2 regions of the Rahnella sp. CG8 genome follow, and region 2 is predicted to be linked to the other one. Evidence: predicted binding sites of a transcription regulator. Region 2 holds the regulator's gene; the other holds the start of a gene.
What was found. Region 2 encodes PurR, which represses purine synthesis genes. Its sites were predicted from a motif close to CANGCAAACGTTTGCNTG; they were not measured.

Region 1 (7,751 bases), on a different contig from region 2:
CATCGGCGGCCTGCGTCGCTTTACCCGTTAACTGACCGCGAGCCAGATCGCCGCCAAAATTACTCAGCGTCAGATTCTTATTATTGATGTTGCCCTGAATCAGCACATTTTCGGCCGGCAGTCCGTTGACCGTCAGGCTGGCGGCGCTCAGCTGGAAGTCAGCTTTATCGCCTAAAAGCTGATTGGGTTTTGGCTGCCACGGCGAAATACCGGCGTTAATCTGCTGACCCTGAATGTCTAAGCCAGCGGTATTGCCGGTGAGCGCCATTTTACTCAGTTGCAGGGTATTGGCCTGCAATGGCAAATTCATTGACGAAGGACTGACATTGAGGCGTCCGCTGACCAGCACGACGCGATCGAAAAAGCGTGGTTCGGTGATCTGACGCCAGCTTAAATCCAGATCAACTTCACCGGCATTCAGCACTTCCGGCTGATTCTTCTGCCCGAAGATGACATTGGTTAACGTCACCCGACCCGGCGACGACCAGTTATGGTCGAGTTTCTCCACGGAGAGACGGTACTCGCTGTTATTGCTGACCCAGCGGCTGACCCAGCCAGCAGCCCAGCGGGTTTGTAATAGGACGTACACCAGCACGATCGCCAGCACCAGAAGTAAGGCGAACGTCAGCAAAATTTTACCGATAAATCTCATCGTCTGGAGCCCTGTAACGGGAAAATGGAAAAAGATTCTTTGTTTATGCCGCAAACAGCGAATTTTCTCAACAGGTTAGCCAAATGGAGGTAATAAAAAGCGGCAGAGGTTCCAGACCCTCTGCCGCTGTTGCACGCGGATTACATCCTGCGTTTACTTCTCGTGAGGGAAAACCAGATTCAGAACAATCGCAGTAATGCCGCCCGCTGCAATGCCAGAAGAGAGAAGGGTTTTCAGCCAGTCCGGTGCGAATTGCAGGATCAGCGGCTGCTGAGAAACACCCATACCGACGGCGAGAGAAAGCGCCATGATCATAATCGCGCGGCGATTCAGACGCTCGCGGGAAACAATGCGCACACCCGAAGCGGCAATGGTACCGAACATCACGATGGTCGCGCCGCCCAGTACCGGTTCAGGAATATGCTGCACAAATCCCGCAACAGCCGGGAACAGCCCGAGGATGATCAGCATCAGCGCGACCACAAAACCGACATAGCGGCTGGCAACGCCGGTCAGTTGAATGACGCCGTTGTTCTGCCCGAAGCAGGAATTCGGGAAGGTGTTAAATACAGCAGAAAGCATCGAGTTCAGGCCATTGGCCAGAACGCCGCCTTTGATGCGCTTCATGTACAGCGGGCCGCTGACCGGTTGCTCAGAAACGTCCGAGGTTGCGGTAATATCACCGATGGTTTCCAGCGATGTCACCATGAAAATCAGCATCAGCGGGATCAGCAAATTCCAGTCAAAACCCAGTCCGTAATACAGCGGCGTTGGTAATGTTATCCAGTTGCTTTGCGCGGCTGGCGCAACGGTTGGCAACATGCCCGTCATCCAGGCCACCAGATAACCCACCGCCATGGCGATAACCAGAGAGGCGACACGCAGGTAAGGGTTACGTTGACGGTTCAGCAGAACAATCACTACCAGCACGACGGCAGCCAGCAGCAGATTTTTCGGTGCCCCGAATGTGTGATCGCTCATGGCCGCATAACCGCCGCCGATAGACGTCAGACCGACCTGAATCAGCGACAGCCCGATAATCATCACCACGATGCCGGAAACCAGCGGCGTAATGATGCGACGTGCGAGATGCAGGAAACGGGAAAGAATGATTTCAGTGCAGGAAGCCAGCATCAGGGTGCCGAACAGCGCCGCCATCATGGTCGACACATCCGCACCGCCATTTTTCAGCGCCATTCCGCCCATGATCAGCGGCGCAACAAAGTTAAAGCTGGTGCCCTGAATCGACAGTAAACCCGAGCCGACCGGTCCCCAGGTTTTAATCTGCAAAATAGAAGCCAGGCCGGAGGCGAACAGCGACATGCTGATGATGTGCTGCGTGTCCTGCGCAGGCAAACCCAGCGCCTGGCAAATCAGTAGTGCTGGTGTGATTACCGCAACAAACATCGCCAGCAAATGCTGACAGGCGGCGAATAACGTTTGAGGTAATGGCGGGCGGTCCTCGAGCCGGTAAATCAGTTCACTTTTTTGCTGGCGGGAAAGATCGGGTTGCTGTGTTTCTTGTTCTGCGGTTTGCGAACTCATGCTGTGGCATTCCAATAAGCGGCAAAGCGGGCATTTTTATTGAAATTAACGACAAAAGCAATCGTTTGCTAATGGCAATATTCCTCGACTGGTTTTGGATTGGACGGGATTTATGGCCTGTTTTTCTTGCCTGACGCAGCTTGAATGACTTCTAATTCAGCTTCTGGGAAAAAACATGTCAGTGAAGTTTTTATAACTCGATAATTTTATTGGATTTATTTTAAAATGGAGTTCGTCAATGATTCAACTCGATACCTACGGCACCCTGGTTGCCGCCACGTTGGTACTCCTTTTAGGACGGAAATGCGTCCAGTCGGTCAAATTCCTCAAAAAATACACCATTCCTGAACCCGTTGCCGGTGGTTTGCTGGTCGCTTTATTGTTACTGATCGCCAACCAGATATTCGGCTGGGAAGTCGGTTTCGACATGTCTTTAAAAGAGCCACTGATGCTGGCATTTTTTGCCACGATCGGTCTTAACGCCAATCTGGCAAGTCTGCGGGCAGGCGGTAACTCGCTGTTTCTGCTGGTGTTTGTCGTCGTGGGCTTACTGCTTTTGCAAAATGCCATCGGTATCGGAATGGCGAAAATGCTCGGGCTGGATCCGCTGATGGGGTTGCTGGCGGGGTCGATTACCCTTTCAGGTGGCCACGGCACCGGCGCGGCATGGAGCAAGCTGTTTATCGAGCGTTATGGCTTTGAAAATGCGACGGAAGTCGCGATGGCTTGCGCAACTTTTGGTCTGGTGCTCGGCGGTATTATTGGGGGGCCGGTAGCGCGCTATCTGGTCAGCCATTCTTCCACCCCCAACGGAAACCCCGAGGATATGGTCGATCCGAGCGCATTTGAGAAACCGTCGATTGGCAGGATGATCACGCCACTGGTGATGGTTGAAACCATTGCCCTGATCGCGATTTGCCTGATGGCAGGGACATATGCCGCCAGTCTGTTGCAAGGCTCGGCATTTGAAATCCCAACCTTTGTCTGCGTGCTCTTCGTTGGTGTGATCCTGAGTAATATGCTGGCATGGCTCGGTTTTTATCGTGTCTTCGACCGTGCGGTATCCGTGCTGGGTAACGTCAGTTTGTCACTGTTCCTTGCCATGGCATTGATGAGCCTTAAGTTGTGGGAGATGGCGGCACTCGCCTTGCCGATGATGGCAATTCTTATCGTTCAAGCCCTCGCAATGGCACTTTATGCGATTTTCGTGACTTATCGCGTGATGGGGAAAAACTACGATGCGGCGGTGTTGGCGGCAGGACACTGTGGTTTCGGGCTGGGTGCCACCCCGACGGCCATTGCCAATATGCAGGCGATCACCAACCAGTTTGGCCCTTCGCATCTGGCGTTTCTGGTGGTGCCGATGGTGGGCGCATTCTTCATCGATATCGCCAATGCGATTGTGATTAAACTCTACCTGATGCTGCCTGTATTCCCGGCTATCAGCTAAAAAAACAGGCACAGAAACATCGCTTCTGTGCCTGACTATTCCTTCCCGTCGGGTTTATTGTGCCGCGTCCGCCTTCTCAGTGAACACCTGTTCGGCCTCAGCGGCTTTTTCCTGCGTCAGTAACTGCTTCTCGTAGACTTTGAAGAATGGATAATAAATTACCATCGACAGTGCCATCAGCAGGATAACCAGAACCGACACTTTGAAATCCCAGCCCATCGCCCAGGCCGCCCCGATCGGTGCCGGTGATGTCCAGGGGACCAGTGAAATCATATGCGGGAGCAGATCCGTCGATACGGCCAGATAGGCGATAACGGCATTGACCATCGGTGCCAGCAGGAAGGGGATGAAAAATACCGGATTCATGACGATAGGTGTGCCAAAAATCACCGGCTCATTGATATTGAAACAGCTTGGCACCAGACTGAGTTTCCCCATGGTGCGCAGATGCGCTGACTTACTGCGACAAAACAGCAGGACCAGTCCCATTGTCGCGCCGGACCCGCCAATCACGATCAGGAAATTCCAGAATGCCTCGGTCATGATGTGCGTCATGGGTAAACCGGCAGCGAGATCTGTCTGATTCAGGCCGAGATTGGTTAACCAAAAAGCCTGCAACATGCCAGATACAATGGCCGAGCCATGAATGCCGGCGAACCACAACAGGTGGCAAATCAGCACGGCGAGAAGTACAGCAGGCAGTGAGTCTGCGGCAGAAATCAGGGGTTCGAACAGCGCCATAATCGCCTGTGGCAGCAACATATCAAACCCTGACTGGACCAGTAAGCTCAGCGGGAAAAGTGTAATCACCACGGCCACAATCGGGATCAGTAAATCAAACGAATGCTTAATGTTTGAAGGTACCTGTTCGGGTAAACGGATACCGATATTGTATTTTTTCAATAACCGCGTCAGTTCGGTGACATAAATCGCCACCAGAATAGCCGTAAAGATTCCCACGCCGCCCAGCGCCGTCGTCGACATCTTTTCATCAATCTGCGGTGCTGCGACCAGCAGGAAAGACATCAGCGCCAGCATTGCGGTCATGAACGGGTCTAGCTTGTAACTTCTTGCCAGATTGTAGGCAATCGATGCCGAGATGTAGATGGACATAATGCCCATCGTCATATTGAACGGCGTCAGGATCTGCACTTCATATTTTGCCGAGAGCGCCAGCCAGCTTCTGGCGAAGCCCCATGAAGATTCGGGCGAAAATGGCGGGTGAACAAAAACCAGTAAAAACGAACCAACAATCATAAAGGGCATTGCTGAGATGAAGCCATCACGCACTGCCATGACATGTCGCTGTGAGGATAATCGTGCGGCGAAGGGGCTGATTTTCTGTTCTATAAAAGTGAAGAGGGATTGGCTGATACTCATGATGATTTGGCCTTATGTTGAGGACATCAGACAGGGTTGCCTTAATTATCATCAGTGTAGTGACGGGAGGTGAAACCGGTTACCGGCTTTTCCCCACTCTGTGAAGGTTATCAAATAACCAGTGCGGAGAGTGGTTTTGGGGGCACAATAGGGAAAAGAGAAGAGAATATGTTGGAAACAAAACATCATTTTTAATAATGATTTGATGAAGTGAATGAGCGAAAAGAGAGATCAGGCGTTGGTGTAACGGACTCTTTCTGGCAGCCAGCGCTCAATCAGGGCTTTGGCATGATCAGGGAATTGTTGCTGCAGATAACGCGCAATGCGCTGTACATCCGGGATCATCGCCTGATCACGTAATAAATCAGCGACTTTAAATTCAGCGCTGCCGGTCTGGCGCGTGCCCAGTAGTTCACCCGGCCCGCGGATTTCCAAATCCTGCTGTGCGATAACAAAGCCATCGTTGCTGTCGCGTAAAACCTGCAAACGTTTCTGCGCTGTTTTGCTGAGCGGCGTTTTGTAGAGCAGTACACAGTGAGAAGCAACGGCACCACGTCCAACGCGCCCACGTAACTGGTGCAACTGCGCCAGCCCTAAACGCTCCGGGTTTTCGATAATCATCAGGCTGGCATTCGGTACGTCAACGCCGACTTCAATGACAGTCGTTGCCACCAGAAGCTGCACTTCACCCTGTTTGAATGCCTGCATAACGGCCTGCTTTTCCTGGGCTTTCATACGACCGTGAACCAGTCCAATATTCAGCGCCGGGAGTGCCTCCTTCAGGCCTTCCCATGTGGCTTCAGCGGCCTGCGCTTCCAGCATTTCCGATTCTTCAATCAGCGTACACACCCAATAAGCCTGACGATTTTCCTGCTCGCAGGCACTTTTGACACGGCTGATAATGTCACTGCGGCGGGTGTCCGGAATGGCGACAGTAGTCACCGGCGTGCGGCCTGGCGGGAGTTCGTCGATCACAGAGGTATCAAGATCAGCGTAAGCCGTCATTGCCAGTGTGCGTGGGATCGGCGTGGCGGTCATGATCAACTGATGTGGATGGAAGCCCTGTTGCAGACCTTTTTCCCACAACGCCAGACGCTGATGCACACCGAAACGGTGCTGTTCATCGATAATGACCAGCGACAGTGACGAGAACAAAACCTGTTCCTGGAAGATAGCGTGCGTTCCCACCACCATCGACACCTGTCCGCTGGCGATCGCATCCTGCTGTGCCTGCCGGGCTTTACCCTTTTGTTTGCCCGCCAGCCAGCCGACCTGAATACCCAGTGGCTCAAACCACTGACGGAAATTATTGGCATGCTGTTCGGCCAGCAATTCTGTCGGCGCCATTAATCCGACCTGTTGGCCCTGAGCAATAGCGCAAAGTGCGGCGAGGGCGGCTACCAGCGTTTTACCTGATCCCACGTCGCCCTGCACCAGACGCATCATGGGATAACTTTTTGCCAGGTCCTGTTCAATTTCTGCCACAACCCGTGCTTGCGCACCGGTCGGGCTGAAAGGAAGCGACGCGAGGAACTGATTTTTCAGGCGGTCGTCATGATGCAACGGCAGAGCTTTATAACTCTGCGTACCGGCGCGGACAGCCAGCATACTGAGATTATGTGCCAGAAGTTCTTCCATAATCAGGCGGCGTTGAGCCGGATGATGACCTTTTTCAAGGTCTGCAAGCTGGATATCTGGCGGCGGGCGGTGCAGCAAATGCAGCGCCTGAGGAAGCGGGATCAGCGAACGACTCAGTTCCTCTGGCAACAGTTCGGCGACAGGTACGGTGTCGAGCAGTTCAAGTGCCTGATCCGTCAGTTTACGCAAGGTCGCCTGGCGGATACCTTCCGTTGTCGGATAAACCGGCGTCAGTGATTCCTGCAGAACGACTTCGCTGTTTTCACCCTGAATGCGGTATTCCGGATGAATGATTTCAGCACCGATCGTGCCGCGTTTGATTTCACCATAAGCGGTAACACGGCGACCTGTTGCCAGGCTGTTTTTCATCGCGGCGTTAAAGTTGAAGAAGCGCAACGTCGCCATGCCAGTGCCGTCACTTATCTGACAGGTCAGCATTCTGCGGCGGCCAAAACTGATATCACTACGCAACACTTCGCCTTCTATGGTGGCGAAAATGCCGGGCTGTAAATCATTGATGGTGTAAAGGCGGGTACGATCTTCATAGCGTAAAGGAAGATGAAGCAGTAAATCCTGAATAGTTTCAAGGCCGAGTTTGGCGAGCTTGTCTGCCTGACTGGCTCCGACGCCGGAAAGCGACGTCAGCGGGATGGCGTCGAGCAGGCGGCCTTTCATCTTTTTTTGACCGTCATTTGCATCGCCGACCACCATTCATCATCGGCAATGATTTGCCCGTGATCGTCAATGAAAGGGCGGGGAAGCTTCTTTCGCTTCGCCACATTGGACAGAACGGGATAGCCGCCTTCAAACAGCAGTCGCTGCTGTTCCTTCTCGCTCAGCAGACTGCTGTCGCGGCGATACATACCGGCGTTTTCGCGCTGGCGCTGGGCTTCGTACAGGATAAGCGCCGAGGCAACGGAGACGTTCAGAGATTGCACCATACCGATCATCGGAATGATGATATCGCTGTCAGCCAGCGCTAACGCTTCAGGTGTGATACCGGTTTTCTCCTGACCCAGCAAAATGCAGGTCGGGCGGGTGTAATCAATCGCGCGGAAGTCGACGGCTTTCTCTGACAAGTTGGTT
Region 2 (7,751 bases):
TCATGCCGCAAAGAGAGCCAGCGACCCAAAACTACCAACAATAGTGTAGACAGCATGATCGTGACTGTCGCCATGAGCGGATGCACAATAAATGCGGAAACCAGCAAGCTGGCAAGGAAGCACAACCCGAGCTGCAGCGTATTTTGCAATGCTGCCGCCTTGCCTGTATTAGCAGGAAACGGCATTAATGCATTTGCGACAACAATTGGGTAGGTTGCACCATTCACCAAAGCCATCAGACAGAAAGGGATCAGCAGGCTAATCAGCCCGGCATCCGTGAACATGGCAACACAGAACAAAGTCACCATACTGACGCCGTAACCCGCCAGTAACCATGGCAGAATTTTATTACCGTCCAGCTTGCTGATCACAACACGGCAACCAAAACCACCAAGCAGGAAAGCAATAGTCTGCGGGACATAGCTCAGCCCGATGGCACCGGGTGAATAACCCATGTCGCTCAGGATAAACGGTGAACCCGTTAACCACGCAAAGAATCCGGCGGAACAGGCGGCATAAATCATGACATTCCCGCTGTAAACAGGCGATTTCAGTAACGTCGCAAACCCTGTTTTATCAGCCTTCGCTTGTTTTGCCGGTTTATTCTCACGCAGAGTCAGCGTCGTCAGCACCAGGACGACGGCGACTGCGGTCAGCAGAGCAAAAATGGCTTCCCAGTCAAAATGATTGAGCACCCACGCACCAAGTAATGGTGCCAGTGCCGGAGAAAGAGCTACTAACGGCATAATGCTGGCGAAGGTTTTTTTCGCCACATCGGCAGAGAAACGGTCAACAACGATTGCCTGCCAGGTGACTGCGGCGGCACAAACCCCCATCGCCTGTAAGAAGCGCAGGGCCAGAAGGGCGCGTACATTCTCAACCCAGATAACGCCCAGACAACCGACCGCAAACAGTGTCAGACCAAGAAGCAATACCGGTTTACGGCCGATCCTGTCTGACAACGGCCCCCATAACAACTGACCGAGAGCAAATCCGCCGAGGAAAATGCTCAGACTTGCGCTGATCATCCCGGGGCTGGTCGTCAGACTGGTTTGCATGGCGCTGAACGCAGGCAGATACATATCAGTGGCTAAAAAGCCCAGCATGCTCAGTCCCGCAAGATAGAGCATAAATCCAAAGGAGGGTTTCATTATCGTCTCGTTAATTTATTTATTGCAGATGATGTGATGCAGATTACATACCGGAGGCGGAGTTTAACGCTTTGATAACAGGCTTGTGAAACGCTAATATTTGCACTCTGCTATCAAAAATATTGAAGGCTGAATTATGTGGTCAGAATACGCCCTTGAAGTGGTAGATGCCGTGGCAAGAACAGGTAGTTTTAGTGCGGCAGCGCAAGATTTGCACCGCGTGCCTTCTGCTATCAGCTATACCGTCCGTCAGCTTGAGCAGTGGCTGGCCGTGCCGTTGTTTGAGCGTCGCCATCGTGACGTGGTACTGACGCCTGCGGGAAAGGTTTTTGTCGATGAAGCGCGGATTCTGACAAAAAAAATGATAGCCACGCGCCGGCAGTGTCAGCAGGTGGCGAACGGCTGGCGCGGCGAATTACGTGTGGCGGTTGACCGGATTGTAAAACCCGCACGGACACGGCGTCTGGTGCTCGATTTCTACCGCCATTTTGCGGACACCGAACTCATTATTCACTCAGAAGTGTTTAATGGTGTCTGGGATGCGCTGGTTGACGGGCGGGCAGACGTGGCGATCGGTGCTACACGCGCGGTACCGGTTGGCGGGGGCTTCAGTTTTCGTGACATGGGATTTATGGACTGGCATTGCGTCGTCAGCCCGCAACATCTGCTGGCTCAGTTATCCGGCGCGCTGAATGATGATGAGTTGCGGCCTTATCCTGCACTCTGTCTGGAAGACACCTCCCGGACATTGCCTAAGCGGGATACATGGACGCTTGATAACCAGCGGCGGCTGGTCGTGCCAGACTGGACCTGTGCGCTGGAATGCCTGACCGAAGGCTTATGCGTGGGTATGATGCCGGTTCATCGCGTCACGCCGTGGATAGAACAGAAAAAGTTGCAGGTGCTGACGCTGGAAAATACGTTTCCCGACAGCCCGTGTTGCCTGACGTGGGATCAAAGCAATCCGTCACCCTCGCTGGCCTGGTTGCTGGAATATATGGGCGATACAGAAACCATGAATCAGGAATGGCTGCGTGATTAGAAAAAAACGCCTGCATCTGCAGGCGTTCGATATCTGTTAACGGCGGTAATCGCGGTACGGACCATCGGCTACGGAACGGCGTTCGACCAGTTTCGGATGCACCTCAATGGTCTGAGACTCTTCACGCTTACTGACAATTCTGTCCAGCAACATGGTAAAGGCCATTTCACCCAGACGTTCTTTCGGCTGATGCACGGTTGTCAGCGCGGGGGAGAAGTAACGGGCGTTACGCACATTGTCGTAACCGATCACGGAAATATCCTGAGGAACGCGCAGGCCCAGTTCGTCTGCGGCACAGATTGCGCCCATTGCCATCACATCGCCACCACAGAATACGGCAGTCGGGCGGTGCTTCTGCATCAGAATTTTATGCATCGCCTGATAGCCCGATTCCGGCTCGAAATCGCCCTGAACCACCCATTCGTCACGCAGCGGAATATTGGCTTCAGTCAGTGCTTTCACAAAACCCTGGAAGCGGCCACCGCCGGTATTACGTGCCAGTTGGCCCGGGATCACCCCAATATCACGATGACCGCGTTCAATCAGATAACGCCCGGCCATGTAACCCCCTTCGAAAGCATTATCAATAATGCTGTCGGTGAAGTTCTTACGCGCTTCGCCCCAGTCCATGACCACCATTGGGATCGAACGGTGCTCCTCGAGCATATTGAGCAACTCATCAGGATATTCCGCGCACATCACCAGCAAGCCATCGACGCGTTTTTGCGCCAGCATTTGCAGGTAGGCTTGTTGTTTTTCCAGATTATTATGCGAGTTACACAAAATCAGCGTATAGCCTTTGGAGAAGCAGCTGTTTTCTACGGCTTCAATCACTTCGGCAAAATAGGGCGCTTCGCTGGAGGTGGCAAGCAGACCGATCGTTTTGGTGTTATTGACCTTCAGACTGCGGGCTACAGCACTCGGCGAGTAATGTAACTCTTTGATTGCAAGGAGAACCGCTTCTTTGGTTTCTTCGGCGACGAAACGTGTTTTATTGATGACGTGCGACACGGTTGTAGTGGAAACGCCAGCGCGCTTTGCGACATCTTTAATCGTTGCCATGTAAACAATGACTCCTGAACTCACGTGTTTCAGCACGTTAGCATTATGTTAATCGTTTGCTTGCGTGGATCTCACTGCTGGCTTCTAAAAGGGCAGTGAAATCGTTGGGTGGATTCTTCAGAATGAGGCGTGAAATGCTCTCGGGTGAAATCAACCGGCACACAGGCGTGTTAACCGACAATTTTCTCTTATAATGCAGGAAAGTGGAAGTAAAATTCTCAGGGATACATTGTCATTCAGCACAAGATTTTAAATGTTAATTATGCGAAAATGCGCTGGCACACAATTAGTGTGGCTTAAAAAATGCCACAATTTGATCCGAAAGGGGGGTTTGATGGACAGCAACCTGAAATTATCGTTGATCACCACGGTATGCGCTTTGCTTATGATTATCGCTTTCAGCTTCACTGCGGTGATGAACTGATTCAGTAAGTGAACCGCTATAAAAAAGGGCGATTCCTGTTACAGGAATCGCCCTTTTCAATTTTACGCAGTGGCCGTTACCGCCGATACTCTTCCCTGCAGAAACTCTTCGTTAAATGCTATTCAATGGCTGATTAGCGAAACTTCAGACTTAACGAATTGTTTATTATCGGATCGTTTTCGGCGTCATTACCCGGCGTGCACCCACATAATGATCTTGCCAGTAATCGTCGCCGAGAGAGGTGATTTTAATGTCTTCGCCCGTTCTTGGAGACTGAATAAACTTGCCGTTCCCCACGTAAACACCAACATGGTCTGCAGCGCCGCGGTTATTGATTCTGAAGAACACCAGATCACCGCTTTCAAGTTCGCCGCGTTTGACCGGAGCCGCATCGCGCAGGTGATACATTTCATTCGCTGTGCGTGGCATTTTAATACGGATCAAATCTTTGTAGGCGTAATAGACTAAGCCGCTGCAATCAAAACCGGTATTCGGCGAGGTTCCGCCCCAGCGATATGGTTTTCCTACCTGATGCATCAGTTTGGTCATCGCCGTTTGCTGGGCATGCTGATAGCGTTTTTTATGCGTTGCACTTAGCGTAATCGGTTTGCTGTCTTCTTCGGGCTTTTTACCTTTACGGTGCCGGCCATACGCTTCTTTTTTACTGACCCTTTCCGTGCTGTTTTTCGCGAGTGAACGGGTTTTGGCGTGTTTCTCTGTTTTGCTTTCGGCCCGCGTGGTCTTCAGTGTCTTTTCTTTTTTACTTTCGGCCCGGGTCGTTTTGACACTTTTCTCCGTCGTGGTCTTTCGTTTAGCCAGTTCGGTACTTTTAACTTTCTTCTTCGAATTCTTGTCCTGAATTTTTTGTTCTGTCACTGGCGCGATTTTAGTTTTTTTACTGGTTTTCGCGGCCACCGTTTTTCGCTTTCGCCGTTCTTCAGGTGCAGCCTGATTAACATGGCTTTTACGCTGATCGGCAGAAACACGTGTCTGCGGCGATGCATGTGCCATATTCAGAAATAGCTGGGTAAAGAGCAGCACAAAAAGCGTGAACAGTAAGCGCATAGCTTCGTTACCATGAGTGGTAGGTTAAACATCAGGGATGTCAGAGTATTGCCTAAAAGAACCTGACAAAAAAGCACGAATTGACTCGATTCTAGATCATATTGTGAGAAAAAGTTAATGGCTTTTTTTATGTCGAAATAACCGCCATTTTTAGTCAAAAAAATAACCACTTTTCATGGTGTTAATATTTGAGTTAAAGAATGGAATTTTGCAAATCTGGCGTTATCGGTGAACGCCAAAAATGTTATTCTCAATGAATGTTTAAAGATGTGAGCCTGAGCGCACACATTAAAGATTGTTAAACAAAATGCCAGTATTGAGAAAGACCCCACAAAAAATGGCGTTTTTATCTGATGGCTGCCATCGTTACAATAGAAGGTATTGTGATTGCGCACCGTCTCTTTATGCTGCGCGTGAAGAGTAATGATCGTGACAGCCTGTACCGGCTTGAGGAAGCAAGAAATGACCACTCCAACAATTGAAAAAATTCAGAAGCAAGTTTCTGAAAACCCGATTCTGCTGTACATGAAAGGTTCGCCAAAACTGCCAAGCTGCGGTTTCTCCGCTCAGGCTGTTCAGGCGCTTTCAGCCTGTGGCGAGCGTTTCGCTTACGTGGATATCCTGCAGAACCCGGACATCCGTGCTGAGATGCCAAAATTTGCTAACTGGCCAACGTTCCCGCAACTGTGGGTTGACGGTGAACTGGTTGGCGGCTGCGACATCGTGGTTGAGATGTTCCAGCGCGGTGAACTGCAGCAGTTGATCAAAGAAACCGCTGAGAAATACAAATCTTCTGAAGAGAGTAATACGACAGAAGACTAACGGTTTTTCGGCCGGAAAGTAAAAAGAGCGACATGATGTCGCTCTTTTTTTGTCTTCAGTTCGGTGCAAAAGTTGTTATTGCTGATTTTCTTCCGATGCTGTTTCGTCTTCGACTTCTTCGTCTGAAAGCGCCAGAGGCCAGCCTCCTAAGCGTTTCCAGCGGTTGACCAGCTCGCAGAACAACTCGGCTGTGCGCTCGGTGTCATACAACGCAGAATGTGCCTGGCTGCTGTCAAAGACGATGCCCGCGCTGATACAGGCTTTTGCCAGCACCGTTTGCCCAAGCACCAGCCCGCTTAATGCGGCGGTATCAAACGTGGCAAAAGGGTGGAACGGATTACGTTTCAGTCCGGCACGTTCAGCCGCTGCCATCAGGAAGCTGTGATCAAAATTGGCGTTGTGCGCCACGATGATCGCGCGGTTACAGTTTTGCTCTTTCATCCCTTTACGGATGACTTTGAAAATCTCGTGCAGGGCTTCATATTCACTGACTGCACCGCGTAACGGATTGGTCGGATCGATACCGTTAAACGCCAGGGCTTCCGGCACCAGTATCGCGCCTTCAAAGGGCTCGACGTGGAAATGCACGGTCTCATCGCTTTGCAGCCAGCCGTCCTCATCCATCTTCAGGGTGATGGCTGCAATTTCCAGCAGCGCATCGGTTTTGGCATTAAATCCGGCGGTTTCTACGTCGATAACCACGGGATAAAAACCACGAAAACGGCCTCTCAGGGCGTTAATGTCACTATTCTCGGCCATTAGTTTCTTATCTTCATCGAATTCAGCACGCATTATGGCAAATTTTGCCGCCACTTGCAGGGTTGTGGCAAAAATGGGTCAATAAAAAAGGGCGCGATTGCGCCCCTGTCAGTGTTCGGGGAAGATTAATTCCCCAGCCCCTGACCTGCGTGTTTGGATTCGATCAGCTCGATTTTATAGCCGTCCGGATCTTCTACAAACGCGATAATGGTAGATCCGCCTTTGACCGGGCCGGCTTCACGGGTCACTTTCCCGCCTGCATTACGGATGTCATCACAGGTTTGCGCGACGTTATCAACGCCCAATGCGATATGACCGTAAGCCGTGCCGATGTCATAGCTGTCGACGCCCCAGTTATAGGTCAGTTCGATCACTGCACCTTCACTTTCTTCGGTATAACCGACGAAAGCCAGAGAGTATTTATATTCAGTGTTTTCGCTGGTACGCAGCAAACGCATACCTAAAACATCGGTATAGAAGCTGATAGCACGTTGCAGATCGCCAACGCGAAGCATGGTGTGGAGTAAACGCATAGGTTCCTCTTTATTTGCAGGATGAGAGTTAACGGGTCAAGCCTAACTGATAGCCGCCGTTTTGTCTGTATTACGGCGACGGCTTGTTGAATGACTGACCAAAAAAAACAGCAGAAGGAGGGCCTCTTCTGCTGCAAGAAGTGAATCACTCTTTTTAATTATTACAGTGTCGGATAATCGGTATAGCCTTGCGCACCGCCGCCGTAGAAAGTTTCCGGTTTGGGTTCGTTGAGAGGCGCATGAGATTTCAGGCGCTCAACCAGATCAGGGTTCGCGATATAGCTGCGGCCAAATGCCACGGCATCGATATAACCTTTTTCGATCAGTTCTTCGCCTTTTTCTGCGGTGTAAGCACCAGCCCCCACAATCACACCCTGATAATGCGCACGGATCACCGCCCGGAATTCTGTGGAGTAAGGTTTGCCGCCAGCCCAGTCCGGTTCGGAGATATGCAGGTAAGCGAGTTTGCGCTTGTTCAGTTCATCGAGCAGGTAGATAGCCGCCTGTTCCTGATCTTCGCCGTTATCCAGCCCGTTGAAGGGACCCATTGGCGAAATGCGGATGCCCACACGTTCAGCGCCAATAGCCCCGATGGCAGCATCAACCACTTCCAGCGTCAGACGGGTACGGTTTTCAATGCTGCCGCCGTATTCATCTTCACGCAGGTTGGACGCCGGAGACATAAACTGATGCAGCAGATAGCCGTGCGCGGCATGCAGTTCGATGTAATCGAAACCAGCTTCGGCGGAGCAGGCGGCAGCATGACGGAAATCATTCACGATCCCCGGAATTTCGCTGAGCGCTAAGGCGCGCGGTGTCGGGCAATCGACACGAATGGCGTGACCTTGCTCATCACGCAAGCTGGTCCGCGTGTTCGGGTTGACGGCCGAAGG

Region 1: the regulator PurR is predicted to act here: its motif matches at 2,252-2,269, upstream of HGO41_RS17820 (nucleobase:cation symporter-2 family protein).

Annotation. Positions count from the first base shown of each region.
Region 1 covers NZ_JABAED010000019.1:92,026-99,776, reverse strand. The annotation lists gene HGO41_RS17825 (AsmA family protein) at 1-652, opposite strand, end outside; gene HGO41_RS17820 (nucleobase:cation symporter-2 family protein) at 806-2,197, opposite strand; gene gltS (sodium/glutamate symporter) at 2,436-3,647, shown strand; gene HGO41_RS17810 (PTS cellobiose transporter subunit IIC) at 3,702-5,027, opposite strand; gene recG (ATP-dependent DNA helicase RecG) at 5,259-7,340, opposite strand; gene trmH (tRNA (guanosine(18)-2'-O)-methyltransferase TrmH) at 7,337-7,751, opposite strand, start outside.
Region 2 covers NZ_JABAED010000023.1:64,948-72,698, forward strand. The annotation lists gene punC (purine nucleoside transporter PunC) at 1-1,151, opposite strand, end outside; gene punR (DNA-binding transcriptional activator PunR) at 1,288-2,193, shown strand; gene purR (HTH-type transcriptional repressor PurR) at 2,230-3,255, opposite strand; gene cydH (cytochrome bd-I oxidase subunit CydH) at 3,590-3,679, shown strand; gene HGO41_RS19440 (C40 family peptidase) at 3,845-4,744, opposite strand; gene HGO41_RS19445 (Grx4 family monothiol glutaredoxin) at 5,207-5,566, shown strand; gene rnt (ribonuclease T) at 5,642-6,358, opposite strand; gene gloA (lactoylglutathione lyase) at 6,451-6,858, opposite strand; gene HGO41_RS19460 (alkene reductase) at 7,020-7,751, opposite strand, start outside.